Regions from separate parts of the Xanthocytophaga agilis genome, predicted to be linked through region 3. Evidence: riboswitches for the same ligand, from Rfam matches in the RefSeq annotation. Region 3 holds a riboswitch; each other region holds the start of a gene.
The links. A riboswitch is a leader RNA that binds a small molecule or an ion and turns the genes downstream of it on or off. The one in region 3 is predicted to bind cobalamin.
Positions count from the first base shown of each region.

Region 1 (7,700 bases), on a different contig from region 3:
AGAAAATGAATTTCCTCATGCAATAATTTCCATTGGCAAAAGGAGACAATGAGTAGAAATCCGGTAAAGAGAATCCGTAAATAGTAATTCCATGGCAGGAAAATTATCTTATTACTCTGTTACAGAGGATTATTAGGGATAAACGTAGTATTGACAATCTGGTGAATCACATCATCCAACTGCATGGACTTTGTTTTTAGATCAGCAACTACATGCTTTTTATCAGGATCGCTGACATCCTCTTCTTCCAGCAAATTAATCAGACCCATAATAGTTGCAACAGGTGCTCTCAGTTCATGAGAGCTCAGAGAGGCAATTTCCCGCAGACGGGCATTCTGCTGTCTGATTTCATCCTGAGCGGCCAGTTGCCTTGTTACATCACGAGCTACACAGGCAGTTCCTGTTACCTGACCTATTTCATTATAAATAGGGTTGAAGCCTACTTCCTGAATAATTTTAGCTTGTGTAGTAGGGTCTGTAAACTCGTTGTAGGCACGAAAAGAATTGCCCTCAAAGGCTTTGTCGTAGAGTTTTTTGTATTTCTCTATATACAGGCTTTGTTCATTACCACTGACCCGTTCATGCAACTGCATACCGGGCTGGATATCAATCTGAAATATTCTGAAAACAAACTCTTTGTATGCTTTGTTCGCAAATAGGATACGTCTGTCACAGTCTACAGACCAGATATTGTCTTCCGTATTATTGATCAGAGCCTCCAGTGTTTCCTTGGTTCGCTTAATCTCCATCTGGATCAGATGTTGTTTCGTAACATCCAGTCCAACTCCCTGAATTTCTTTTACCTCTCCGAATTCGTCTTTGACTCCCACAATATCACATTCCAGCCAATGGATCTTTCGGTCTTTGTCCCATCGTCTGTGGGTAATATGGATTACCTGGCCAGGTTTGTTTTTTGCTTCCTGATAAATTTCTTTCACCTTTCCAGCATCATCGGGGTGCCAGAAGTCCGATATTTTCTTTCCAATCAGATCCGACTTTTTTTGTCCGAAATCCCGGCTGTAGGTATCATTCACAAATGTATATTCCTGGTCCGGATTGATACGAAACAATAGTGCGGGACCCGCATTGATGACTGACTCAAGAAAAGTGATCTTTTTTTGCGATTCTCTTCTATGAAATAAGATATCTGTCACATCTCGAATAATATGCATCAGAACTTCATGTTGGGTATCTGGCAGTATAAATCGCACCATTTTTACCTGTACCCATTTTAAGGTACCGTCTGCACTGATAATACGGTGTGTGAGTTTGACTTCTCCTGATTGTGTCAGTTGTTGTGTACTGCGGACTACTTCATTCAGATCCAGTGGGTCTATGATTTTTTCCCATAAACCGGGCTGCTGCTTCATGTCAGCCTCACTATACCCGGTAATCCCCTCTACTGCAGGACTAATGAACAGGTATTGATTGCTGCTGATGTCAAAAGCCATAACGGCATCTTCCAGCGCAGATAATAAGAAATGTAATAACGGCATGTGAAAACCCTGTTTCGCTTACTAAGAGTGTATTCTTAAATCTAGTAAAATTTCCATTTAAAATTTGAAAATCGAAGGGGAATATTGAGGGAAATACTATTTCTATTCGCTAATTTCCAGCGAAAACAACACTATCAATAGATTATCAAGAAAATTTATCTGGATATTGAAAAATGAAGTATGCGGAGATAGGCACATTTTTCAAAGTTTGTTTTATTTAATTGCCTATCATAAACCTTTAAGTTAATCCAAATGAATAAACTACTAGGGATAGGTATATTTTCGGTATTGAGTATTTTGACAGGTTGCAACAAGCCATATTATACCATAAAAAAGCAAACTACAAACAAGCTATTGTTACTCAAGCTGAAGAATGAAACAATAGATAGTATTCCATTCTTTTCTGAAAAATATTCCAGATTTTATGTAAAAAGTAATTCTATATTCATTACAGACATTACCTCTTCTATAAATATCATTTACATTCATTTAAGGAAAATTACTATTGAAAATAATAAGCTTTCAAGAGCTTCTCCCAAATCAAAAATAATTCTAAGTATCAATCCTGAATATGATAGATTAATTCGTCTGTCCTTTAACAAAGAATCGCTTTTTACGAGGGTTTATAAAAATGGAAACATGATCGAACAGATTGTACCCCTAACAGATTAGTAGGGATGAAATCAAAGTGTATAGTTAGCTAGTAACTCGACTCTTTCTTTGTTTTTCTATTTTACAATGTAAGCGTTTAGAAGATACTTTTCGTTTAATCCGTTTCCCGGTAAGTACTAACTAAGCATATACTGCTCACAAGTAACCCGCTTTTTCGTTTTTTGTCCTCCTGAAAGGATCTCGTGGCAAGACCGGCGACCTTTACGATTTGAGTGTATTTCTTCTCTCAAAAACCAAACGTGGCTCTATTTGTTACAAGTTTCTTTCAGAAGGACAGGTAGTCAGAAGGAAAGGTAGAGGGATGATCTTTTTCAGAAGGATAGAATGTGTATTTTCTATGCGTTCTTCTAAAGTTCAGGTGACTATTATTTCCTTACAGTATAAGTTAGATCGCGTATTTTAGACTTAATAAGAAGTTTCGTGTAGGGCCGGGGGAGAACTGATTGGAGTAAATGGCATTGGCAAAGTACTGTTTATTTAATACGTTGTTAAGATTCAGCCTTACATTGATTCGTCCCACACGATACCCAATAGCCATGTCGGTTACTGTATAGGCTGGAAGAGTATACGTGTTGGTACTGTTGGTGAACGTGTCACTCATATAGTTGACTCCTGCTCCCATATTCAGTCCTTTGAATGCTGCATATTGCCATTCATAGTTTAGCCACAGATTCAGCATACTGACAGGTGCAAAAGATACTCTTTTTCCTGCAACCGGATTTATCTCACTACCCTCATATGGAAGGTAGTTTGCTTTAGAGAATGTATACCCTGCTGTCAAATCCAGTCCTTTCCACAGACTTCCGTTGATTTCTGCTTCAAACCCTTTGGATTCTGCTGAGCCAATCCGTTTGTAAATTCCTCCAGGAAGAGCTTCTACCTGATTGTCTTTTCGCATATAGTAAAAAGCAAGGCTGGCTGTCCAACCGGAATGTTGCAGACGAGAGCCTATCTCTGCCTGATAACCAGTTTCCGGATCAAACGTTTCGCCATTGGGTGCAACACGGCGGGAAGGTTTAAAGTACGTAGAATACGAACTATAAACAGACAAAGGCTCAACAGGCTGATATACCAGTCCAAACCGATAGGTCAATGCATTTTTAGAAATAGTTGATTTCGGGCCTTCTTCGGTTACATGCCGCGTTGCGTCTACCTGATTGGTATAGTAGCTGCCATTAAAGATGTCATATCGTAATCCTATCAGTGCTTTCAAATACTCTGCAACCTTGATCCAATCCTGTATATATACTCCATGCACATTTTCCATAGTAGCCCTATAATTCTGGTCTGTGAAGGAAATATACCCCTGATTGAGAATCGGATTATGAATAGGAATTGTAGCGTTTTTTCCTGGACCATTGACATCTCCGTTATAGGTCTTCCTGTCCAGTATACTGAGTGAATATCCTACCAATACTTTGTGTACAATAGAACCAGTTAGCCATTCACTACTAAGCTCCAACTGGTTTTGAAGCGGTTTGGTCAGGTGATTGAAATAAAATGGAAAGGATCGGGTCAGTGAATCCAGTGACGCATTCACAGAAAGTTCTTCGGTTGAGAAATAATGGATATTATCATCATAATAGGATAGCTGATCCGACAGTTTTACTTTTTCGGAGAATTTGTGCACATAGTTGAGCTGATAGTCAAAACGGGTATGTTTTAAAAAGTCTGCAGGGTCATTGTACCGCGTATCGACATCTAGTCCAGGTATTTTTTTACTTCCTTCCAGCATAGGAATGCCTGTGTCCGTATCATAGTTGTCTTTGTTTACACCCACTGTCAGATAAAACAAATCTTTACTGGTAGGTGTATATTCCAGTGCCAGGTAGGCATTGTTTGTAGTAGACCCAGAATATCGGTAGCCTTCGGTATCAGACATTCCAAAGTCAACCCGATACCGCAACTGGTTACTGATAGAACCGGAGGCTCCCGCTCTCATTCTGCGGGTATTATAACTTCCATAGGTAGCTGAAAATTCCGCTTTAAATTCTTTCGTTGGGCGCTTTCTAACAATGTTGATAATCCCTCCCAGCGCTGAATGTCCAAACAAAACCGAAGCGGGACCTTTTAACACTTCTATACTTTCTACATTAGCCAGATTCGTTGTAGGGGCACTGGTGGAGATGTTGTGTCTTTCGTCTCTGACCCCATCAACAAGTAGTACGAAATTGCTGAACCCCCGGATGGTAAAATGCTGAAATCCCCCATAGGTATTATTAGCACGCACTCCTGTAGTATTCTTCATTGCTTCACCCAGATCATCCGCTCCACGCTGTTCTATAGTCTTTACAGAAACGGAAGAGGTAGTCAGTGGGATATCTCGCAGGGGAATTGCCTGTTTGGTAATAGCCGTGAAACTGGATTTTCTGTCGGATGTAATCACTATTTCCGACAACTCATTGGTCTTCCTGTTAAGCTGATAATTTAGCGAAGTTCTTTGTCCTGCGGTTACCACAATAGTTTGTTTTAATGCCTGATAGCCAATGCCACTAATGGATAATACATATTTTCCGGCAGGTATATTTTTGAGTAGAAAGTGCCCCGTTTCACTGCTGGTAGTACCATATGCCGTTTCATCCAGGCCAATAGTCATATTAGGGAGTGGTTCTTTATTTTCGGATTGGATATATCCGGAAATACTACCCTTTTCAGATTGAGCCAGCATACATAAAGGCAGAAATAATAGACAAAGAAATAGAGGTAACATATGTTGTAGTGACTTATTCATAGAGAAATACAAGGTCGAGGTTTGGTAGAGTAATTGATTGGTGAACAGACCGAAAGCCGATGAAACAGGCTGGGTTCCAGGTGGAATATTTTTACCTACCACTTTTGCCTCAAGGACATGATCTTTTACTATCTGATGGGTACTTGTTGACTCATCATCAAAAATACTCTTTCTGTCTAACGGTATATAGACAGTTAATAGGTGGCTCTGGCTATCAGTGTGCGGATAGCAGCCATAAGGTGTTTGCATACTTTTAACTGTGTTAAGATGGATAGTTAAAAGCTCTTACACTCCACAATGTAACAAGGGATAAAATCAAAGACAGGGGAGAGATCTGACTGAAAACAGGTATGCATATGATGAGGTTCATCTACGTGAACCGCCTCAGATCCATAGTTTGTAAAAATTTCAGAACAGAAAACACCACACCTGACCGTGCTTCAAACCGCGAAAGCATTGTCATACTGGAAAAGGCAGGTCTCCTGACTTGTAACACGTATACCATCCTTCCCATATCATTGATACAGTGGACAAACAAGGGTATACGCTTTGAAGGTTACTTACAGTTGCGCGACAGTTCGTGATTTTCACACGATTCCCTATTAATCGGCATTATGCAGAACCTCTTCCAGAGGGTATAAAGTAAAGAACTTACATGAAGGGGCGAATATACTTTATTTATCGGATTTGGACGTAGGTTTAGATTAATTCCTGTTTTGTCATGGAATTCCATGGATAAGAAGATTGTTTGCTATGCGAGGTATAAACCCTGGTTTTGGTATCCGGTACGGATTATCATATTAGGAAGAATCAAGATAGAGTTATTAATGAAAAGACACTGATTTGAACCTATAATTCGAATCAGTGTCTTTTTGTTTCAAATGAGATTTAGGAAGATGAGAAAGTTTCATCGTTTACTAACAATTACATGCTGAATTTGCTGACCAGCAAGTATCATGGTGCTACTATCAGATGTTCTACAGGTTGGTTCTCCTTTTCCTGAAGTGGTAATTCATACAAGAAGAAAGGATTAGTATAACCCGCATTATGTAATACAGGTTTGGCAACATTGAACACCTTTACACCTTGTTTGGTGGCACCTTCCAGATGTCCATGATGTGCATGCCCATGAAAGGCAACCGTTACTTCCCTGCGATCCAGCGGTTCTGCTAAGTAGGATGATCCAAGAAAAGGGAAAATCTCCTCAGGTTCGCCAACCACCGTTTCTTTGATAGGAGAGTAATGTAATACAGCCACTTTTAGTATATCAATATCATCTCCCTCCAGGCGATACAATGCCTGATCCAGTTTCAAGGATTCTTCCACTGCCGCCTGCACATACGCTTTATTCATTTCTTCCCCAAAGCGCGGAAGCATAAACCGGTCAAAGCCCCCGCCAAACCCTTTTACACCTGCAAATCCCACTCCATTGATAACCACTGATTCTCCATCCAATACATGAATCTTGTTATTACATAAAACATGTCTGATTTCATCCTGTTGATTATCATGATAATCATGATTACCCAGTACTGCTATCACCGGAATAGAGCAAACACTCAGTTCCTCAAGCAAGATCTCAGCCTCACTGGCTTGTCCGGTATCTGTCAAATCACCACACAGAATCAGCGCAAATGCCTGTTCTGATACAGACTGAAAGCATTCTTTCCATTTGCCACGGTCAGTCGCTTTAATATGAATATCGCCAATAGCAGCGATTTGTTTGCTTTTCAAATTCATATCTATATGCTTTTCATTGTGATTGTTTTATAATTCCATTCCCGTACGTCAATATCATACTGCGTCTGATCAATGAGAGGCCCAAGACATAACGTTTGTTGTGGTGTTGGTAAATCATACTGTTCCTTGGCTTTTGCCAGTAACGCCTCCATTAACCAATGGGGAACCAGATCTCTTTTTGACGGATAACAAAACTGGAAACTAAGCAGCTGAGCCAAGAGTAGTTGCCAATGTATCTCCAGATGCGTCCATACCCGGTTCCAGTTCAAACGGTCTCCATAACGCACAATCAGGTGGTTCAGGTCAGCTCCATCAAACCGCTCCCGGTTTTGTACATAGATTTTACACCAGAACAACTCTTCCGCAGATAAAAACTGAACAGGTACACCACAAAACTCTCCCGCATACGAATTTTCCATCCAGCTATCATCTACTGTACAAATATTATTTACTGTGTTATATATAATATCCATAAAGTAATCATCGTGAAAGTACACCTTAGCCAACCATCGGGAATCAGTAATTTCCGTATGATATCCCATAGAGGAAAAGTGTTTGAGAATCTTGGGATACTCACTGGCTTTACAGAATATATCCAGATCCTTGGTGTCACGATAGATGCCTGTATACTGGTGCAGAGCAAATGCTCCTCCTACGAGATAGGATAATCCAGCTTCATTGAGCATAGTAAGAGCTTCTTTGTAGAATTTTTCTGCTGTTCTTTTTTCTTCCTCAGTAACTTTACACTTAACCATATGAATATATTTAATCTTTGATATTTCTCCCGAAGCTATTCGCATCTAGAAAAGCAAAGCTAAAATTGTGTGCCTCACAATATTGATTGTCAGTTACTAAGTAAAAACAACTCTTATGCATATTACCATACAAAAGGGCATTACAGATTTGCAAAAAGCAAGTGTCCTGAAACTGTGGAATGAGGAATATCCTCAAAAACTCCAGTATGCGTCCGTTGCTGAATTTGATAAATATTTGGATGGACTGGAAGATAAAACCCATTTTCTGCTCAGAGAAGATGAAGAAATAATAGGCTGGGCTGCGAC
Region 1 covers NZ_JASJOU010000031.1:11,189-18,888, forward strand. Annotated here, with positions in the region: gene QNI22_RS39765 (PAS domain S-box protein) at 120-1,496, opposite strand; gene QNI22_RS39770 (hypothetical protein) at 1,749-2,168, shown strand; gene QNI22_RS39775 (TonB-dependent receptor) at 2,554-5,148, opposite strand; cobalamin riboswitch at 5,355-5,541, opposite strand; gene QNI22_RS39780 (metallophosphoesterase family protein) at 5,854-6,639, opposite strand; gene QNI22_RS39785 (nucleotidyltransferase) at 6,642-7,394, opposite strand; gene QNI22_RS39790 (GNAT family N-acetyltransferase) at 7,510-7,700, shown strand, end outside.
Region 1: linked by a shared signal. The riboswitch ahead of QNI22_RS39775 (TonB-dependent receptor) and the one ahead of QNI22_RS30020 (ABC transporter substrate-binding protein) in region 3 are both predicted to bind cobalamin.

Region 2 (7,700 bases), on a different contig from region 3:
TACCAGAAAGGTGTTACAGCAACCGGGATTCCTTTCTTTCAGGTGATTGGCAACCATGATATGGATCTGACTGCCCGCACAGACGAGCATTCGGCTAAAACATTCAAATCTACTTTTGGTCCAACCTATTATTCTTTCAATCGTGGGGAAATCCATTATGTAGTACTGGATGATGTGTTTTTTATTGGGACAGCCAAAAAATACATAGGGTATCTTACAGAGCGTCAACTGGCCTGGCTGGAACAGGATCTGGCATTGGTCAAACCTGGGAAAACCGTTGTAATATTTATGCATATTCCTGCCAATACAGGTGATCCGCGTCGTAATAAAGCAAAAGAAGAACCCATTGGAGGAGTAGTGGCTAACAGAAAGGAACTGTATCGCCTGCTTCAGCCTTATAAAGCACACATTATGTCAGGTCATACGCATTTTAATGAGAAGATTGTGACCGGTGATAATCTGGTTGAACATGTGCATGGTACAGTCTGTGGAGCCTGGTGGACAGGTCCTGTCTGTTTTGATGGTACACCAAACGGATATGGCGTGTATGAAGTCAATGGAAGCACTATCGAATGGTATTACAAGTCTGTTGGACATGAAAAAGATCATCAGATGCGTTTGTATCCCATTGGAGCCTCAAAAGAAAAGCCAGATCATGTGGTAGTAAACGTATGGAACTGGGACCCTGCCTGGAAAGTAGAATGGCTGGAAGATGGAAAGCCTATGGGGCCCATGACTCAGGAAACAGCCTTTGATCCATTGTCGGTAGAACTGCATGAAGGAACTGCCAAACCTGCCAAACACAAATGGGTAGAACCTCAGCTGACAGATCACCTGTTTTTTGCCAAACCTTCTGTTGCTGCCTCAAAGATTAAAGTTCAGGTAACCGATCGATTTAAAAATATATATACACAGGAAATGGATGTGAAGCACAGTTAATAGATTGCTGCTTACCTATATAAATCCCTGTAACAGGGGATTTTTTATTGGTGAACACTACCTCTACTTACTAAAAGAAAACCATCTTTTGCTGTAATAACTTTTCAAGTAAGAAATACATGAATTACTGGCAATCAGTAAGTGATCTTGGAGTTATAGCTAGTTTTAGTTTCAGATAGGTTACACTGGGCTACACATAGTTACACATCTGGTTACACTCTAACTATTTGATAATAAGGCAGGTTACACGGGTTACACCTGTTTGGGTATCCGCAAAACTCCTGGGAGAGTATAAGCACACTGTATATACCCTATTCTATACTATATATATATTATATATATACACGTGTATATAAGAAACAAGTGTAACCAGTGTAACCGACCTTATTTACAGCTACTTAGAAGTGTAACCGCTAGTGTAACTATGTGTAACCTGGTGTAACTCTCCTTAATATCAACTACTTACTACATAAGCTGTACAGCTACCGCTTATATAATTCCCTGAATTATTATGCCTTCATGATTTTATGATTTAACCCCTATACTTGCTGCAGTGTTCGTATTTCCTCTCCTGACTAATATGTACTTCATTCTACTTCACAGATTAGTTTTTCTACTTCGCCTTTTTTAGCCCATTGGTTCATCTATAGGTAGTGGGAAGTCTTATTTCTTTGCAGAAACCCTAGACCACTTACAATCTATGAAAACCCTGTTATTTTCTACTTTCATCACACTTATTCTCAATGCATTTTCAGTACAGGCTCAACCAGATACAACTGTAAGAAGAGTTCTGATCCCATCGGGATCTATTCAACTGGATGGGATGCTGATTACTCCCAGGCATATAAACCAACCAGTTCCGGCTCTTATCTGGCTGGGTGGGTCCGGAGGATGGGATTTGGTTGGGAATTATTTCAAAGACTCTACCATCTTTTACCGGTATTATATGGAGCCCCTTTTGCTTTCAAAAGGCTTTGCTGTTTTATACCTGAATAAACCTGGTATGGGACGTTCAACTGGAAAGTGGCAAAAGCAGGATTTTTTAGCAAGAGCCGAAGATGCCAATGCTGCTTTTCGATACCTGACTACGTTACCTGGAATCAATCCCAAAGCTATTGGTATGGTAGGGCATAGCCAGGGAGGCTGGATTGCACAGATTGCCGCGAGTCGTAACCCGGATATTGCTTTTAGTGTGTCCCTCTGTGGTCCATCAGTTGACGTATATACACAAACTATTCAGACATATCATCGATTGTATGAATGCCAGGGGATGCAGGGGAAGCGATTGCGAAGAAAACTTCGCTGGAAAAAGAGAGAACTGGCAATTGGGGGTATTGCAGGCAAAGTCTTTACAGGTGGAGAAGCAGGGCAGTGGGCCCGCATCCGCAAGTATTCGCATGATAACATATTGACAGCATTAAAAAAACCTTCACTGATGATATTTGCAGAGTACGATGCCTATGTATGGCCTGAATATAATCTGCAACATCTTCAAAAAGTATTTCAGAATAAAATACCAGCACACCTGGAGACTTATGTCTTGCCTCGTGGAGAACATATGTTACATCAGGTGCCGACTGGCTGCGTTCTGGAATGGAATGAATTAAGTAAATACCCTTACTCGGAATCTCTTCAGCAAAAACTTGTCCAGTGGATAACTCACGCTGTACATATCGAATAACCCTAAACCATTATATCTATGCAATTATCCGGCTTTCAGCCCATCCAAACGCATGAACGTATTCAACTGATAGATGCTCTGCGAGGGTTTGCTTTAGTAGGTATTCTGATTGTGAATATCCCATCTTTTTCCCGCTCCGAATGGGGGCCAGTTGAACAACAGATACAAAACGGTTTTAGTGATATACTATTTGTACTGATAGATACAAAGTTTATCACTATTTTCTCTCTGTTATTTGGTGCAGGGTTCTTTGTGCAGCAACAACGAGCAGAGAGGTATGGTATAGACTTTACTGCCTTTTATACCCGACGAATGGGTATCTTGTTTGTGCTAGGCTGTGTGCATGCCTATCTCTTCTGGTTTGGTGATATAGTACGCCATTATGCCTTGTTGGGAATAGCTTTGCTGGCAGTAAGTCATTTGTCTGCAAAAGGCACATTGCGATTAGCTCTGTTCTTTATTGTTTTCCTGACTCCTTTACTTTTTCTGTTGAATGGCATATTGCCTGTGCATACTACTCCTGATACTATTGATGGAATGCCTTTATCTTCCTTTGTATACAAATCATTTACAGAGGGGTCGTATCCTCAGATTCTGAGAGCAAACTGGATCATTGATCCATTGCATAACTTCATACAGGATATGCCATTGACATTAGTTTCTATGTTTGGGAAAATGGTGTTGGGAGTATGGCTGGCAAAGATTGGTTTTTTCCGTAATCCTGCCGAGCATGAAACATTGCTTCGAAAATGGATTATATGGGGTAGTACAGCAGGTGTAATAGGTAGTATAGCTTTCTGGGCTATCAAGAAAGAGATACTGCCAGTACCTGAGATGGGATTGGTGATACTTGTTTTTCCTGTATCAGCTTGTCTGGTGCTTCATAGTCTTTTTTATCTGGCATTATTTACTAAATTATACCATCGGATGTTAGGTGCTGTCTTGCTTCGCTACCTGGTACCTGTAGGTAGAATGGGATTAAGTAATTATTTTGGTCAGACAATTCTGGCTTTCAGTTTATTCTATGTAACAGGCTGGGTAGGATATGCAGATCCGGTTGGTTTGACAGGACTTGCCCTGCTTATCTTTGTGGTACAGATACTGGTAAGCCACTGGTGGCTTCAATACCATGAATTTGGCCCTGTAGAATGGATCTGGAGGACTTTATCCTATATGTGGACAGAGAGAAAAAGGAAGACGGAAATTTCTGATTCCATACCTGTATCTCCAAATCTGGTAGGAGATAAATTTACAGAAAGTAAGCCAGTAAACGAATAACCTGTTACGATGTTAATACATTCTGACTGCTAATGAAGTCTATACTGGTATTGAAGACTGTGTTTTTGCCAAAAACTGATCATAAACTGTCTTTAAAAATGACACGCCAGCGGTGGTTGCAGATTGGCGGGGCAGCGTTCTTTGCATTGTTTTTGGTGACTTTTAACAGCAGCCCACTGGTAGAGCTGCTTCGCCGACAGAGTTATTACCGTGATCTTGCCATTACTTTTGGCGCTGCATGGCTTATTATAAGTTATGTAGGCTGGATTACGGCCAAACTCGATAGCTATATTGACTGGCAGTCCGATAAAAGACAAAGGCTTTTACTACAGATACTCCTGGGACTTATTGGTGCTTCACTGATAAGTTATGGGATTGCCTACCTTCAATACCGGTTTATCGATCCTGAACATGTTTTTGGGACAGAATCATTTTTGCAGACAGAGTTACCGGTCATTGTACTTCTGATAACTTTTTGCAATATCATCTATGTAAGCATTTCCTATTACCACTGGCAGGAACGTAGATATATAATACAGACATTGCCTGTCGTAGAAAAATCAGAACCCAGTATATCTTCTTATCTTTCTTACCTGATAGTCACCAATGGACAAAAAAGCATTCAGCTGGCAGTGGAGCATGTCGCCCTTATTTATCTGGAACAAGGAATTACCTGGGTAGCAACTTTTAACAATACCCAATATCGAGTGGATGAACCACTTCAGAGTATTGAAGATAAGTTAGATCCCGGTTCATTCTTTCGGGTCAACCGTCAGACCATTGTACAGCTTTCAGCCTGTTACTCCTTTCAGAGCATGGAATACGGCAAAATTAAGCTACATCTGGTACCTCCTTTTACTACTGAATTAACCATTAGCCAGAAAACAGCTCCTGCCTTCCGGAAATGGATGCAGCGGTAGGTTGTGTCCTTAGTTAATGAAAAGTTTTCCTGCTACTTAGTGTAAATCCAGTATATTTGTTGCTTTCAATCAAGACGTTCTTTCTCCTCTGAAAAAAGGTTCTGTGTAAAACAGATTAATAGGGAATCGTGTGTAAGTCACGAACTGTCGCGCAACTGTAAGTAACCTATGGGATTATGCGTTAGTATCCACTATACTACACTGTATGGGAAGGATGGCATAATTGGTACAAGTCAGGAGACCTGCCTGTTTTCAGTATGATAATGCTTTCGCGGTTTAAGAGGGTATCTAAATTAGTTTAGACCACCTCTAAAGCAGAGTCAAATGAGGTGATTTGGAATGTGGGCAGGCTTATACCTGTACCTTTAGCTTTTACAAGCTAACTTTTCATTCCTCCTCTGTCACCTGTCTATCCGCAAGCTTTTGAACGTCTGAAATCCGATTGCTTGCTTACATAAGTTGTAAATGGTATGACAGAAATAAAACGCCAGCGGGTAATGCGCCCGGATGGAAAAGCCATTAACCTGGTTCAGCGAAGAGGACATTTGTCTTACTGTTACAATGCATGCTGCTGTGGCCGTACAGACAGAGGCTATGCTCCCATTCCGGTTGAGTTGTATAAAAGTGAATGGTTACGACGGAAGCTACGTAATGTAGTCCATATGACCAAAGGTGGATGTCTGGGCCCATGCACACTGGCTAATGTGGTCACATTGTTGTTTGACGGAAACTCTGTATGGTTTCATTCTGTCAACAGCAACTGGCAGATCATTGCCATTTTCGATTACATCGAGAGTATGGTAAAGGCCGATAGTTTTCTAACCCCACCCGCTGAGTTGGCAGAGTATGTGTTTCAATTCTATACATGGAAAGGTTCTGAAGCTATAACCCGTTCCGGGCAGGTGGCAACACCCGATGGAGGAATTGTATTCCTAACCCATGCCGATACCGATCTACTTACCCTAAGTCGCACACTTCAGGACTTACCTGCTGACTTTCCCAAAACGACAGGCCTTAACCTGATGGCAATTAAAAGTGATGCCCATATGGCTCAGTTGCTGGATCGGGAAGTAGGAGCCGCTCAGATTGTAATCATACGTATTCATGGCAGAGCTAGTAGTATTCCAGGTTTCGCGGAACTGGTTCGTCGGGCAAAGCAGCAGGGACAGCACCTGATTGTGATAAGCGGAACGGGTGAACTAAATCCCGAATTTGCCGCTGTGTCTACAGTGTCACCAGCCATATTGCATGAAACACTGGCATACTTACAAGCAGGAGGACATAGCAACCTAACCTCCCTGTTGTACTTTCTGTCAGATCATCTGCTGATGACAGGTTTTGGGTTTGAGGTTCCTGTAACTTTATCTGAACATGGCATTTACCATCCGGATCTCCCTGAAAATGCAGAGATAGAAGATTGGTTAAAGATGCGCAATCCTGCTCTCCCTAGCATTGGCATTACCTTCTATAGGGCACACTGGCTTAGCGGCAATACGTCCTTTGTAGATGCCATGATTCGTGCACTGGAAGCTCGGAACCTGAATGTACTGCCTGTCTATACAGCCTCTCTCAAAGCAGTTGACAATGGTACAGGTTGGCCATATGCCCTGGATATATTCAGATATACTAACGAAGTGCTGATCGACGTATTGGTAAATACAGTTTCGTTTGCCATGCGGGATATACAAACAGAACAACTGCGACAAGGAGAAGAGGAAATTCTGCGTCAGCTAAACGTACCGATTCTGCAAGCTATTACCAGTGGTATGAGTCGTGGCCCTTGGGAATCATCAAGCCGGGGACTCAATCCATTGGATACTGCTATGAATGTGGCTATTCCTGAGTTTGACGGACGCATTATCACTGTACCAGTTTCATTTAAAGAGAAAGACAGGGAAACCAAAGGATACGAACCTGTTGAAGACAGGATAGAACGAGTGGCGGGTATAGCAGCTCGTTTTGCCCGTCTGCGTCATTTACCCAATAAAGAGAAACGCATTGCGTTTGTTTTTACAAACTCCAATGCAAAGGCATCGCAGATTGGCAATGCGGTAGGACTGGATTCTCCAGCGTCTTTGATGGCTATTCTCCAGGCTATGCAGGCAGAAGGATATACTATACCTCATATGCCTGCTAGTGGAACAGAATTAATTCACGAACTGATAGACAGATGTTCATATGACTTAACCTATCTCACCACAGAGCAATTATCACGTGCCGTCGGACAGGTATCTTTTACCCAGTATGCTCAATGGTTTTCAGAACTACCTGAGGCTTTACAGCAAAAAATGCAGAAACAATGGGGGCCACCACCTGGTGAAACCTATGTACATGATCATCATATTGCACTGGCTGGTATTGAATTAGGCAATGCCTTAGTCGTATTACAACCACCACGTGGATACGGCATGGACCCGGATGCGATCTACCACCAACCTGACCTGCCACCTACACATCATTACTATGCATTTTATAGATGGTTACGGGATGGTTGGGGTGCTGATGCGATTGTGCATGTAGGCAAACATGGGACGCTGGAATGGCTTCCGGGCAAAGGAATTGGGCTTTCAGAAAATTGTTTTCCGGATGCTTTTCTGGGAGATATACCCTTATTTTATCCTTTTATCATCAATGATCCGGGGGAAGGCTCACAGGCGAAACGTCGGGCTCATGCGGTCATACTGGATCATCTGACCCCACCTATGACATCAGCCGATAGTTATGGTGAACTGGCACAGCTAACGCAGCTGGTAGATGAATATTATCAGGTCGAAACACTGGACCCTGCTAAACTTCCACTGTTACAACGCCAGATCTGGGATTTAATACGGCAAACCAATCTGGATAAAGACCTGTCTGCGATGCTGAAGCGGGATCATGGC
Region 2 covers NZ_JASJOU010000001.1:116,075-123,774, forward strand. Annotated here, with positions in the region: gene QNI22_RS00490 (calcineurin-like phosphoesterase C-terminal domain-containing protein) at 1-939, shown strand, start outside; gene QNI22_RS00495 (alpha/beta hydrolase family protein) at 1,640-2,620, shown strand; gene QNI22_RS00500 (DUF418 domain-containing protein) at 2,639-3,898, shown strand; gene QNI22_RS00505 (LytR/AlgR family response regulator transcription factor) at 3,997-4,818, shown strand; cobalamin riboswitch at 4,898-5,082, shown strand; gene QNI22_RS00510 (cobaltochelatase subunit CobN) at 5,289-7,700, shown strand, end outside.
Region 2: linked by a shared signal. The riboswitch ahead of QNI22_RS00510 (cobaltochelatase subunit CobN) and the one ahead of QNI22_RS30020 (ABC transporter substrate-binding protein) in region 3 are both predicted to bind cobalamin.

Region 3 (7,700 bases):
GTAAATCCAGATGGGCTGTTGGTTCATCAAGCATAATCATATCCGTATCCTGTGCCAAGGCACGGGCCAGCATTACTTTTTGGCGTTCCCCATCGCTCAGGTACTGAATAGAACGATGTTGGTAGGCTGTTATACCTATCACATCCATTGCTTCATATACCTTGATCACGTCTTCTGCTGTGAGATTGCCCAGCCAGCTTGTATAGGGGTAACGCCCCAATGCTACTAGTTCATAGACTGTCAGATTTCCTGCTTCTACTCGTTCTGTAAGTACCATACTTAGTTTTCGAGCCAAATCCTGGGGTTTTAAATCAGACAATGGTAAATTGGTAATACTAATATAACCTTCCAGCGCAGGATGTAGACCTGCAAGTGTACGCATCAGCGTAGACTTACCTGCCCCATTTGGGCCTAGCAGGCATACCAGCTCTCCCTGCCATAAGTTCAGCTGTAAAGGACCAGCTATTTTATATGTTTGCCCTTTAGATAGACGATAGCCAATTGACAAATCGACAGCAGTGAGTATAGATTTTCTTGCTGTCATACAAAGGATGCTCTTAGATTGCTTCGGGTCACAATAATCCATATCACAACAGGAGCACCCAACAGTGATGTCACTATATTGATCGGCAATACTGTCTGGCTACCTGGCATATGTGCAATAATATCACAGGCTAGCATTAACAATGTACCAATCAGGCAAGTGCAGGGAATCAATACCCGATGATTGGAAGTATTGAATAACGAACGTGTTAGCTGTGGTACGGCGATACCAATAAAGCCAATAGGTCCACAGAAGGCTGTAATACTACCAGTAAGCAGACTGGTACTTGCCAGAATAATGGCTCGTGCCCAACCTACTGTCAAGCCCATACTTCGGGCATAATTTTCACCTAATAACAAAACATTCAATGCTTTGGATGAGGCAAATGCTAATACCAGCCCCACTACTACTGTACCCGTCAGTACATATAAATGATATTCTGTTACCCCGCCCAATGATCCGAATGTCCATAGTATATATTCCTGTAACTGTTCAGGTTGACTAAAATACTGCCATATACTAATGACAGACAGGGTAATGGTTCCAATCATAACCCCTACAATCAACAATACTACATTGTCTCGTATACGTCCTGCAATCAATACTACCAGAAATAAAACCAAAGCCGAACCCATTGAAGCTGCCACCACTATCAACCAGCTACCAGAAAAGCCCAGTTGCCGGATAGCAGGCATACTGGTAATATGTCCATTGGAAAGCATAATAACAGCTACTCCCAGTGCTGCTCCTGCTGTAATACCTAGTTCCGAAGGCCCTGCCAGTGGATTGCGAAACAACGTTTGCATCTGGAGACCACTTACAGATAAGCCACATCCAACCAACACAGCTGTAATAGCTTTGGGAATACGGATCTTCTGGACAATATAAAGCCAGGCTGTTTGTTCGGATGTTTGCTCAAACAGAATACGTACTACCTCCCGAAAAGGAATAGACACAGAGCCCAGCATAATGTCCAGCAGAAAGCCTGCAATGATGAGCAGAATTAACGAACTCACCACGATCTTCCGGAAGGAGGAATGGGATTTGGACATAGTACGGCTAGCTTCAGTATTGGAAATCATTGTACCTGTTTGTAATACACCAGTTCGTGATCAGGCAGTAATTCCGGATGAAGTATTTTAATCATATCTGCCAGTATCAGGTGAGGACTTACCGCACCAGACTCCCAGTAATCATTAGCTCCCTGTTCATTAGTTCGTTTGTTATAATTATAGACTTTGCCTGTTTTAAAAGAGGTAAAGTCCCCATATCGTTTGTCTTTGGCCAGAATATCTTGTTTGGTATCAATGAATCCTACATTGAGCCAGTATTCAGCTTCCAGTGCTATCGGATACACAGCTTCAAAACTGAGAGGTAGGCTACCTGTAGTTTTCTCATTTCGCCAATGATAATCTGTGCCTGCATCTTCAAAAAAGTGAGCCATGTAGCTATCACCATCTGGAAGAAACCAAGTATCCTTGTATGTCATACCAGTAATGATACTTGGCTTATGTTTCACATTGCGGGTTAGGTCTGACAACCGTTTATATTCCCGTGCAATTTTTACAAACTTTTCATTTACCAGTGCTTCTTTGTTGAGTAAGGCTGCCATTAGTTTCACCCATTCAGCACGTGCCAATGGAGTAGTTTCTACCCATTCAGAATTAATCAGCACAGGAAGTCCTGCATCTGTAAGGGTTTTGTAGTGATCCATCCGGGCTGTTGCGCTTCCTACTGTCATAACCAGGTCAGGATGCATCGCAATCAGCTTTTCTTCATTGATAGCTTGATCGTTGCCAACTTCTGTAATTTCTCCTTTGGCAATTCGTTTGAGTACTTCTGGTGAGGAAACATATTTCAGATTGCCCAGTCCAACTAATGTATTCTGCGCATCAAGAAAACTGACCAGACCTACATGCATAGACGACATACCAACCAGACTACGGACAGGTATCTCAATTTTGTGATATTGATCATAGCCTGCAGGACGTGGGGTGCCACGTTGTAACAAAAGGTAACGTGCTGTATCTCCTTTCGCTTCAAAAGGATTGAAGATATGCACTATCTTGTAATGATTGAAGTATTGGAGGGTAAATCCTTTGGCATACTCTATCTGTACTTTCTCTGGAAAATAGTTTTGCTGGTTCGCAGTGGTTTCCTCTACAGTATCCGATTGAGATGAGGAACGGCAACTGGTCAACATTCCTATCAGACAGTAGAGAGCTACCAGCCAACATGAACAGCGAACCAGTGAAGACAGCGGCAAAATCCTTTTGTGGCTGCTTCGGGTTAGGTTTTGTTTTGTTTTCATGAATACATGCGCCTTTCTTCCGAAAGCGATAAGTATGAAACCCCAACAGGCAGGTCTTCTGACTTCCCCAGATCTGACTCCTTCCCGCTCAGTACAAAAAATGAACAGTGGAATAATAATCTTGTCAGTCTTGGATAGTACGGGGTTACAGCAGCGGAGACTGTTCCGGATTTACACCGGATTCCCTTTTAAAGTAAACACTACGAGTTGTATCGCTTACTACCTCCAGGAATGGCAAAGCTAAGAAAATTTTATGGATTTGATGAGAGAAACAAAAAAGCCCGATGTTATAAGTATGAACATCAGGCTGGTAGTGAAGATCTGTATGAGATAAAGTTTTACAACTGACTTAACAGTTTATCTCGCATTCCCTGGGCATTTTTATTCTGAGGATTTGTCTCTGTTGCTTTAGTATAAAAGAGAATTGCCATTTGGTGGAGTCCCTTTCGCATATAACATTCACCTGTAAGTTCATAGTTATAGGATATATCCTCAGACTTGCCGTTCAGTAACAGGCTTAGTTGGAAAATACGGATTGCTTCATCAAATTTTTGTCTTCGCATCAGGTATTTGCCTGTGCTGATGAGATCGCCAATTTCAAATGAAAAGTCATAGATGTCTTGTTGTGTTTCCCGAATATGACGATAAAAGGCCAGCCCCTGTTCAAAATCTTTCAGAACCTTTTCCCGTAGGTCCAGATATACTGATTTTTTGGGTAGAGAATAGGGCTTGTCATGTAAAATAGCATGGATAGCATCTTTCAGTGGATACACTTTAAAGTTCTGGTTGTTGGTCATCAGAATAATGGTGATGCCTTCTTTCACATTGCAGGACATCAAAGCCTCATAGTTAAAGTTGGAGCCATGATGTTGATGCCAGGTAAGTTGCTGGTTTTCAAATTCAGTACTTCCAAGACTGGTTTCATTATCTCCAAAACTTTCTGCCAGTTCCTTAAAAGAAGTTTCAGAAATGAGTTGATATGAATGCAAGTTAATAGTCCACTTATAGAGATCTTCTACTGGTAATCTAAGCCATCCGGTAAGGCTTTGAGTAAAGTTAGCAGGCTCTACAAAATTGTTATCAAAAGGACGCGCCGTAGTTACATCGACAGTATAAGCGTCAATAACTGTCTGAGACATTTTACAAGGTTTGAAAATATACTTCTTTACAAATTCCGTATAGGTCAGTCCGGAGATCTTTTCAATGATCCAACGTTGCAGATACACATTGAGGTAACTGTAAATAAAAGCAGTACCTGGTTCAAATTCCAGTTTAGGTAGCTGAGTCAGAAAGGTGCGAACTTCTTCTTCGGAACTTGCATTGGAGGCAGGTAAGCCACTGGTATACTGAATCAGGTGTTTGATCTGGACTTTATCCGCCCAGGATGGAAGAAAAGAAAGGTATTTTGATACTTTGTCCTCCAACTTTAGTTTTCCTTTTTCTTTTAAAATCATGATACTTACTCCATTAAACTCTTTCGAGATGGAACCTATATCAAAACGCATTGTAGGAGTAAGTATTTTGCTTTTTGTCGCATCGGCGTAGCCAAACGAAGACAGATAGATAATTTTGCCTTTTTGGGACACAAGTGCATTGCCATTAAAGATTCCGCGTTGGTTTGCAGCTTGTAACAATGAGTCAATACGTTTGATCTTATCTGTCTGTGCATAACTACAGGTAGTAAGAAGTACAAATACGAAAATGAAGATAGATTTCATAGTTTACACAGATTGCCTGGGTGGATAGTAGTTTTTTGCAATAGTATAAACAAGGGTAGGCTTTGTTATGGAAAACTAGCTGAACTACTCTATATTCTTGTGAATGACTGAGAGGTATTTGAGAGTGTACAGTTATTCGTTTTACCTTTAGGAAATTAAAACCTCATATGAAGCAACTGTATGTATTGAGTTGGTATTTTGTCTGTATTGCTCTTTTATTTTCCTGCCAGTCTCAATCTGTTGTCAATCCACCTGTTAAACCAATAATTTCGAAACCACGGTTTCAGATAGGTGATAACCTGCAATGGGCTGCTACAAACTATAATGATAGCAACTGGATGTTGCAAAGAAGTGATACAAAAAATAAGGTGTTCTGGATAAGATTTACTATTACATTGCCTCAGTCATCTACAGGTCATTTGGGTCTTGCTATTCATTCATTTGGTGCATTTGAGTGTTATTGGGATGGAAAACTAATTGGAAAGAATGGTATTGTACAAGATAGTCTGCGTTCTGAAGTTCCTGGAATTGTTGATACTTATTACCTACTTCCTGATTCTGCCGTAGTGACTGGTACCCATACAATAGCTTTGCGTATGTCACAGGCATATATAAGTGATAACTACCGGCGAGTTCATGTTCGGGTTACTGACTATACCTCTCTGATACGATCACCTTTATTGCAGACCTGCTTTATGTGTACGCTGGCTGGCGCACTTCTTATGGCAGCCTTGTATTATGTGTTTTTGTATAGCCAAAACCGAAAGAGATCTGCCGTATTGATGTTTGGTATGGCTTGCTTTCTTTTTTGTGCATTACTGATGCTGGAATACCTGAAATTCTATATAGATATTCCTTACACTCATTTTTATATACGGCTGGAGGTTATAGGTGTTCTCACACTTATAATTGCTTTTTTAGTACCCTGGTATTTTGCTATACAATTTTCAGTACCCCAAAAGCCCGTTCTTTTATCTGTGCTGGGATTTTGTCTGCTGGTGTTATATATACTGTACTATGGGCATTATGATCTGACAGCACAGCTACTTACGTTATGTATGTGGGTTTTTTCTGTTGGTATAACTGTATTTGCACTCCAAAGGTATTTCAAAGAGGCTTTAATTGTGTTGGTGGGCTTACTGGCCAGTTTTATAGTACATATATTCCTGTATTATGATATCAGTCTGTTTGTAAGTTTTGTATTGATTGTTTTGTGTATGTTGTACCTGATGGCTGTACGTACCCGTGAACAGGAAAAAGCGTATGAGTCGTCGTTGTTGCTTTCGGAGAGATTAAAAAATGAATTATTGAGAAAGCATATTCAACCTCACTTTCTGATGAACACACTAACCTCTCTTATCGATTGGGTCGAAGAGTCTCCTAAAGAGGGTGTGGTTTTTATTGAAGCACTAGCAAAAGAATTTGAATTGCTCAGTGTAGTGGCTGAGCATTCCCTGATTCCTGTCCGGCAAGAAATAGAACTATGCCAAAGCCATCTGATAGTGATGAAATATCGTAAGGAAATTAACTACCAATGGAAAGAATTAAACATTGATCAGGAAGAGTATATACCACCAGCAATTTTACATACGATTCTGGAAAATGGTATTACCCATAGCTTGCCATTAGAGGATGGCTCCATTCGATTTCAGTTATATTTTGAATCTACTCCACAAACAAAAAAATACGAACTGACTGTCTTTGCCAGAAATCGTCCTGTTCTGATAGGGAAGACAGGTACAGGTTTGAAATACATACAAGCCCGGCTGACAGAAAATTATGGTTCGTTATGGAGTTTGGAAAGTTGTGCAGTCCCAGAAGGTTGGAAGAGTACCATTACCATTTATCATCCTCACCGTGCTATCAGATAGACAACTAATACTCCTAATACTGCATACAATGTACCAACTTTAATCAGCATGGCTGTAGTTTGTCTGCGGTCTTTGATAACTTCTCTTTTAAAAGGCGAATTGGTTTCTGCTGCTCTGATTTTCTGGATAGATTCCTTTCCCTGAATAGCATACAAAAGTTTTTCTTTTAGAGAAGGATTATCGTCTGCTAGTTTAAAAAGAAGATCTGTACGTTGCATACAAACGGCATGGACTATGGTGCTAAAATAACCTCTTTCACTGTCGTCAGATAACTCTATCATGTTATTTTTTAATTCTGTATAAGAGATAGTAGAAATGTTGTTGACTGTGTGCTGAGTAAGTTGACTTCGGGAACTTTTGGCTTCTATGACACTGTCTCGTATAATTTTGAGTTTGTTATCTGCAAAAGCTCTGAAGTCCTGATAATAAATCTGGGTATTCGTAAACCTATCCCAGTATCTGTATCCTTCATAGAAGCTATAGTGATCAATAGGATACATAGCATTGACTTCTACACTCAAGGTAGAAAAGTTAGTATGCCAATAGCCATTATTTATGTATTGGTTAATTTCTATTTCATTAGTAACAGTATCTATTTCTATCTTTAAGACTTTCTTGTCAGGTGTATCTGATAAGAGTACATACAACTTATTCTGATCTTTTTGGATCTTTGTGTTTGTGCCAATGAAAAGATATGCATCTGTACTACTCTGCCTTGATAATGTATCAGTCTGGATGAGGCTATAACTAGACCCCATTGGTTTATTCCAGTAACCTAATCTGAACAGATAAGCTAACTGATCATTTATTTCAATGAAAACAGTGTGTGTTTTTTTTGTACTGGAGAGAAATAGTTTTTTAGAAGTACCTTTTCCATAGACAGTTACCAGGCAGAAGCTCATTGCCCAGATAAATACTATATTTTTCATCTTTGGTGAGTGTAGGTTTATAGTTGTAGATTACCAATATAGATGCTGTTTTAACTGAATAGTTTTATAATAAACCTAAAATAATTATAACAATATAGGGTATTTGTGTGTTTCCTCAATTCTTATTTAAAACAGAAGCATAATTACTACAATGAAAATCCTTATTGTAGAAGATGAAGGGCGTATTTCCCGACGACTGGAACGAATGACACGTCAGTTTTTTACAGATATACTGGAAGCACTTTATATCTGTGAATCGTTGGAGGAGGGCCAATCTTATTTGAATACACATACCTTTGATCTGGTGTTGCTTGATCTGAACCTGAA
Region 3 covers NZ_JASJOU010000014.1:42,007-49,706, forward strand. Annotated here, with positions in the region: gene QNI22_RS30010 (ABC transporter ATP-binding protein) at 1-544, opposite strand, end outside; gene QNI22_RS30015 (FecCD family ABC transporter permease) at 541-1,626, opposite strand; gene QNI22_RS30020 (ABC transporter substrate-binding protein) at 1,623-2,855, opposite strand; cobalamin riboswitch at 2,887-3,097, opposite strand; gene QNI22_RS30025 (serine hydrolase domain-containing protein) at 3,194-4,573, opposite strand; gene QNI22_RS30030 (histidine kinase) at 4,741-6,444, shown strand; gene QNI22_RS30035 (hypothetical protein) at 6,426-7,373, opposite strand; gene QNI22_RS30040 (LytR/AlgR family response regulator transcription factor) at 7,525-7,700, shown strand, end outside.

Region 4 (7,700 bases), on a different contig from region 3:
TGTGAAAAATCTGTCTACATACCCCAGGCACAAATACGCTATCAATTGATTGGATGCTGGGGCAGATAGGATTTGTTTTACTTTTTCTGCGTCAAGAATACTTACCCAACCTAATCCAATATTAAGTGCTCGTGCCATTAACCACATATTCTGAATCGCACAGACTACACTATACAACCCCGCTTCCTTCATGCTGGTCTGACCCAGCACCACTTCTGCAGATGGTTTGTAGAAAATGGCAATGTTCACAGGGGCTTCCAGAATGCCCTCCAATTTTAACTTGATATATTGTTTTTGTTTTTCATCCGAAAAGCATTGGACTGCCTTTTCATTTTCTTCTTCAAAGCTTTCCCGAATCTGCTTTTTAATAGTCTCATCTTTGATGATGACAAACTCCCAGGGTTGTGAAAATCCAACGGAAGGGGCATGCAGGGCTGCCATCAGTAGTTTGTCCAGAGTATCATCTCCTAATGGTTTATCCAGAAACCGATTTCCTCTTACATCCCGGCGGTTAAGAATAATCTCTTCCAGCAATTGTACATCTTCCTGAGTAAATAGTTTTCCTTCTGTCATATACCTGTATCCGTTTGGTAAAATGAATCAAGTGTAAATGCTGCATTGACTATGCTTGCTGCTACATTACTTCCTCCTTTTTGCCCTTTTATTAGAACATAAGGAACAGTAGGAATAGCTTTTAGCTTTAATTTGGACTCTACTACATTAACAAAACCTACAGGAGCGGCAATAATGCCCGCAGGCTTAATCTTTTGGTCAATCAACTGATCACAAAGCTCAAACAAGGCAGTGGGAGCATTGCCTACTACAAATAAGGCAGTAGGATGTTCCTCTGTAGCAATTCGCATAGCAGCCTGACTACGAGTCAGTTCTTCTTGGATGGATAACTCTTCAACACGAGGGTCATTCAGATAACAAATAACCTGAGTTTTGTATTGTTGTGTAAAGGCTTTGGTGATACCAGCTTGTACCATCGTAACATCTGTGACAATGGTTCCACCTTGTTTTAGATAGAGATTCCATTGAGTCATAGCCTCCAAAGAAGATTCATACAGATTTTCATATTCAAAGTCTGCTGTTGAGTGGATACAACGAATAACAGCCCATTGATCAGTTGGATGAAGATCTGTACGTTTTAACTGTTGTTGTATCTGACGGAAACTTTCGTCCTGTATCTGTTGCCCTGTTTGCGGTTTGCGGGATAGATATCCTCGTGGAGTAACCAGAAAGTTTTGAAATGTATAGGTTTGGGAATTGCCTATCATCACCAGCGAAAACATATCTACCAGACTGGTATCCATCTTTTCCAGAGTGGTCAATGTAATCTGTTCAGCTGGTCGTGTAATCTGTCGGATGATAGCGACAGGTGTATCCGGGCTTCTGTGCTGAAGAAATATCTCACGAAACCGCTCTAACTGCCAAAATCTTTTTTTGCTGCGGGGATTATAGATTGAGGTAACAAAATCACCCGTTGCTGCTCCCAAAATACGTTTTTCAATCGTACTCCAGGGAGTCATCAAATCAGATAATGAGATACAACAAAAGTCATGACCCAGTGGAGCTCCCAGTTTACCTGCTGATGCAATAAAAGCACTGATACCTGGAATGGTTTGAAGTTCTATATCTTTGTTTGCAGACAAACGGGCATATTCATAAACAAGAGATGCCATCGCATAAATGCCTGCATCTCCGGAACTGATAACCGCTACATGTTTGCCATCCTCACATCTTTCAACTGCCAGTTGAGCTCGGGCTTCTTCCTCACTTAATTCTTTACCAATACATTCGCAGCCTGGTTTGAGTAAATGTTCAATAAACTGAAAGTAGTAACTATAACCAATCACAATATCCGCCTCCGATAGTACTTGCTGGGCTATAGGTAAAATATAATCTTTGTCACCCGGACCAATGCCTACAACACTTAACTTCATAATTGTTTTTTGAGAATGAGCAATGAAAAATAGGGAATATCACGGTTCATGATTTCTTCCAGTGAGGTGCTGATGAATTGTTGTGCTGTACCCAAACGTTCACAATAGAAAAGCATTACCGCCTGTTGTTGGATGACAGGGATTATTTCCTGTAAAATGCTCCTGACTTTGATGAGAATTACCGTTTCAAAATCAGAAAGGTACTGTTGTAGTTGCAGAACATTGCTTGTACGAGGCAGAACGACAATTTTTTCAGTAAGTAAGGCCAACGGAATCTGATGCTCCGCTGCTCCCAATAGAAACGAAGGAACTCCAGCCACAATTTCTACTTCTAACTGATGTTGCTGAATGTAGGTTAACAGATAGGAAAAGGTACTATAAAAAGAAATATCCCCTTCACTAACAAACGCAATCTGCAGGCCATTCTGATAATCAGTAAGCATTTGCTTAAAGGTATTGGCATACGTTTGTTGGGCTTCATTCCGATTATCTGACATCTTCAAAAACATTCCTGTCAGTTTGTTTTCATCCAGATCATACGCTTTCAGGATAGGAAGAGAATAACTGGTTGTCGTACCTTCTTCAGTTACAGAGCCTGGATAGTAAATTCTATCCACTGTTTGTAACAATCGCAGCCCTTTTACTGTAATCAAATCCGGATCTCCTGGACCCAGTGAAATACCATATATCTTTCCTTTTTTCAATGAGTTAGTGTTGGTTTTTACTTAAATGCCCAGAATCTTTTTTACACCAGAGAGAATCCCTTTCTTCTCTGCAATTTTCTCATCCTCTTCAAAAAGGATTCCTTTTACTGCTAAGTGATGCCCAACCTGTTCTTTTCCTACCTCATTTTCAAAGCCAACAATCTGTGTACGGTATTTACACAACTGGCAGTTCATATTAGGACTTCCTTTTTCTGCTTCTGTAATGCGTTCACTTAAGGCTTCGAGCAACAGATCATCTGTTTCAAAGGAACTGGTATAGAGAAATTCTTTCTCTGAGGTGCTATTGAAGGTATCTATCTGTTCGTAAATTCGTTTTAAAAGTACTCCGGTAAAAAGAAAGATTGGAAGTACTACCACACGTTGGAAAGGCAAATGTTCCAGCAAAGGCAGGGTGTCTTTGAGCAAAGGTGTTGTTACACCAATATAGGCTGTAGTTCCAAATCCAAAGCCCATTCCTTCCCATAACATACGCATAAGTTTAACCACATCTGAATTTGCATCCGGATCAGACGTTCCTCTTCCAACCACCAGCAAACAAGTTTCTTTGCGATCTGTTTGTGGATGCTGAGCTTCCAGAACTTCAATGTTTTTCTTTGCCAGTTGGAGAATGGATGGTGTGATGCCTATATGACTGGCTAGCTTGATCGTTAATCCCTCATATTGTTGCTGGAGGCTATTCATCTCATATGGAATATCGTTCTTGGCATGCCCTCCGGCAAATAAAATGGCAGGCACAGCCGTAATTTCACGTACTCCTTCCAGATACATCCGTTCCACTGCCGCTGCATATACCGGATGAGAAAATTCCAGAAAGCCATAATCCACTATACGATCCGGATAACGGTGTTTAAGTAGTAACACCAGTTCCTTGAAGCCTTCAATGCCTTCTTTATCACGACTGCCGTGTCCACAAAGTAATATTCCTCTTTTCACTACTGACAGGTTAATAGATTTAGTGTTTGTTGATGCTTTTTTCAATGGCTGAAATGGCCAGAATATCCGGATAGATAAATGTATAATCTAACCTTTGTTTGATTTTGTCAGAACGGACGATTTTATAACCTGTTGCTGATTTGTCTGAAAATTCAGGCAAAGATAATCTATATACGGTTGCCTCTGTCATATAAAATTCTTTTCGTGTAGGATGGGTATCTGCACAGGCGTTAAATACTTCTCCCCATACATTTTGGTCAATAATTTTTTCAATCAGTTGGATACAATCATCTCTATGAATAAGATTCAATGGCGTATGGACATCTGTAACCCGCTTCTTATTGTGAAGATAATGATGGGGCATTCTGTCATAGCCGATCAGTCCTCCAAACCGCAGACAAGTAGTCGAAAATTGTTTTTGTAAAAGATATTCCGACAGATGCAACGCTTTTCCACTTCCTTTTTCTGCCAATTGTGTTTCTGCTTCTGTTACTTCCCGATTCACATCCCGATAGACAGAAGTAGAGCTGATAAATAAAATGTGTTGTAAAGATGATGTTTTCATGACAGATACTAATTGCTGTATCTGAGCCGGATAATAGTGTTCAATGTCTTCTCTGCGAGATGGTGGAAAGCAGACAATCAAAATATCACAAGACAGAAATCCAGCAAGATCATCACAGAAAATACTTTGATCTGTGATTTCAAGATGATAAGGAATAATATTTCGATCTTTTAATTTTTCTATATCAGTAGTTGATGCAGTCGATCCTTTAATAGGATATCCTTTTTGTAAGAGATGTTCTGCCAGAGGTAATCCCAGCCAACCACAACCTAGTATACTGATAGTCAAAGAATTCATCTGATGAAATTAGTGGGCTGTTCTACTATGTATTTTGTAACGGATGTAAAGGTCGATATACAACAATGCGATTAAACCTATAAATACAAGCCCCACTACATTGTTTTGGAAATCATCAAGTTCCAGTGCAGGATTAACCATACAGCTTAATTTATAGGCGGGAATTGCAAAACACATGAATGTAATCAATACATTGAGTTTAAAGCGATGGTTGCGAATCCGTTTCTGATCAAACTTCTGGAGTAATTTGCTAAGATAAAGAGAGTCGAAAGTACCTGTAAGCATCAAACCTCCTGAAAATACACAACCTCCAATAACTGCATAAACCCATTGGTCAGAAGCAGAAACTGCATAGCCAAATGCAGCAATCTGAGTAGAGGTATCAAAGATGAATCCAAATATAATTCCAGTTAAAATGATAGAGAATGGATTCAGGTGGGAGGTAAGTGATGTAGGCAGTAACCATTTACGTAGACTAACTGTCTTTACCTCTTGTTTTTGAGTGAGAGTAATGACATTGGAAATACCAATTATGACCAACATAATCAATGGAACCCATTCAATTAATAAGTTGAGAGATTCGGGTACTTCAAAACTGTTCCGCAGTAAGCTAAGGAATAAAGCAATTCCAGTAACCATAAGTCCATGACCGAATGTAAACAGAGTTCCTACCCAGCGAGCCCAACGGCTTTTGGTTTCATGAAGGCGGTAAGTAAATCCATCAATAACAGTAATGTGATCAGGGTCAAGTCCATGTCTCAAGCCTAATACGAAAAGTAAAAGTAATCCGGAAACATGATTCCCTGTAATTTCCAACATAAAGAGTAACAAATTTAGAGTGAACAGTAAGTCTGACTCCAAACCTGTAGGGATATATAAACTAAGAGGGGATTGGGCACACAAAGCCCATACATCTCTCTCTTCTGCTTTTTTCCCGAAGCAGGATGGATTGCACAAATGGCAGGTCTTCTGACTTGTTCAGTTTTTAACGCCTTCCCATGAGAGATCTCACAGTGGCTGGAGATGTTAAAAACGTGTAGAATGAACTTACAGCAGCGGGTACTGTCCCGGACTTACACCGGATTCCCTTTTAATCTTTAGAAAATTATTCTGAAGAACCAGTTTGTGGTTGTAAAGATAGATATCTGTTTTAGATTTTTACAAAAACCAGTGTATTTGTATATCCAATCTATTCAAAATATAATATGTAAGGCTAATAATAAGTAGAAATAGAAGTGTGGTTGCATGATTAATATAATAGATTCGATAGAATTCGTTATGGGTAATATCTCTGACAGTATGACCAATAAAAGGTTTTTCAACAAGTTTACCATGATAAACATTCGGGCCGCCAAATCTCGTATCCAAAATACCTGCTAATGCAGCTTCCGGATAGCCGGAGTTGGGACTGGCATGTTTATGACCATATTGGAAAATAAACTGAAGTCCACGTGTATTAAATGTCACCAGCACCATCAATAATGCAGTGAGTCGTGCAGGTATAAAGTTTACTATATCATCCAGACGAGCTGCAACTTTTCCAAAGTAAAAATACTTGTCGTTCTTGTAGCCAATCATAGAATCCAGTGTATTAATCATCTTGTATGTCATCATACCTGGGACCCCTGCTAATGCATAATAAAATAAAGGAGCAATTACACCATCGCTCAGATTTTCAGATAGGGTTTCGCAGACTGCAGTACGTATTTGGTTTGCATTCAGTTGACTGGTGTCTCTCCCCACAATCCACGACAAACGTTTACGACCTGCTTCCAAACCCTTTATATTGAGTTGATCGAAGACTTCTTTTCCCTCCTCTAAAAGGCTTTTATTGGCAAGACCATAAAAAAGAAATACTGAAGCGAATATGTAATAGAGTACAGGGTGTATGTAATAAAGGAATTTTATCACCCAATAGAAAAACAAAAATGTGCTTACACATAGAGTAGTTGTTAGGAGTGCTCCTTTTATAACTTGAAATGAGTCCTTATTGAGAAGTTTTTCTCCATAATAAATCAGATTGCCAAATAATCGGATAGGATGTGGAAGCCATCGGGGATCACCAAGACACAAGTCAAGCAAATAACCAATCCACAGAGGAATTAGAAATACTAAATAGGAGTGTGACATGTAGAATTATTCTGTATAAGTCAAAGATTGAGAAGATTCTTAATGCCTACCAGATCATATAGAAAACTGCAATCTTCTCCCCAATAAAAATGAATATAGGAAGCAAGTACATTATTCTTTCTATATACAGGTACATCAATATCTTTCAGACGTGCTGTTTTAACCTGAATATCTGTTGTACTTTCATTGTCTGTAGTCATTATTGAGTAATGGAATTCATGTCCTTTGTATATATTATCATTATGGTATACAGATCGATATCCTAACGAAAGTTTTGCATGCTGCATGGATGTGGTAATATCCAGAAATCCAATCATTGGATATTCTTCTCCTTCTGCATTGATAATAGATTTTCCCAGATACATCATACCTCCACACTCTGCTAATACATACCCGTTGTTTTGGCAATAAGCCAACAAAGCATCTCTTAAGGATATGTTTTCTGATAGCTGTTTTAAATGTAGTTCAGGATAACCTCCAGGCAGATAGATTAAATCTGCTTCAGGTAGAATAGTATCATGTAATGGGCTAAAAAAAGTGACTTGTCCTAATCGCTTTAGGACTTGAAGATTTTCCGGATAGGTGAAGTTAAACGCTTCATCTTGTGCAACTGCTATTTTTAGAGAAGCTATATTGGGAGTATTAGCAGGTGAAGTCTGAGCAGTTGGAATAGTGCAAAGATCTAATAGCCGATCTATTTGTACGGTTTTTGAAATATGTAGAGCCGCTTTCTCTATTATTTCTGAATAATTGTGTTCAGAAGAAACAGAAAGTCCAAGATGACGGGATGGGATACTTATTTCCGGATTGGCAGGAACATATCCAAGGCTTTCAAGTTCTACATCTTCACAAGCCTCTTTTAAAAACTGATAGTGACTTTCTGTAGTAACAAAGTTGAAAATCACTCCTGCAATTTTAAGCCGGGAATCAAATGTCTTAAATCCATGCAGCAAGGGTGCAACCGAATAAGCCATGGCTTTGGCATTGACAACCAGAATAACAGGAAGATCCAATAATATTGCCATTTCTGCGCTACTGCCCTGCATTTTGTATGCACCATCAAAAAGACCCATAACCCCTTCCACTACAGCTACATCTGCATTC
Region 4 covers NZ_JASJOU010000001.1:36,930-44,629, forward strand. Annotated here, with positions in the region: gene bluB (5,6-dimethylbenzimidazole synthase) at 1-573, opposite strand, end outside; gene cobJ (precorrin-3B C(17)-methyltransferase) at 570-1,946, opposite strand; gene cobI (precorrin-2 C(20)-methyltransferase) at 1,943-2,650, opposite strand; gene QNI22_RS00190 (sirohydrochlorin chelatase) at 2,672-3,649, opposite strand; gene QNI22_RS00195 (NAD-dependent epimerase/dehydratase family protein) at 3,624-4,466, opposite strand; gene QNI22_RS00200 (HoxN/HupN/NixA family nickel/cobalt transporter) at 4,476-5,285, opposite strand; cobalamin riboswitch at 5,409-5,605, opposite strand; gene cbiB (adenosylcobinamide-phosphate synthase CbiB) at 5,625-6,596, opposite strand; gene QNI22_RS00210 (cobyrinic acid a,c-diamide synthase CobB) at 6,617-7,700, opposite strand, start outside.
Region 4: linked by a shared signal. The riboswitch ahead of QNI22_RS00200 (HoxN/HupN/NixA family nickel/cobalt transporter) and the one ahead of QNI22_RS30020 (ABC transporter substrate-binding protein) in region 3 are both predicted to bind cobalamin.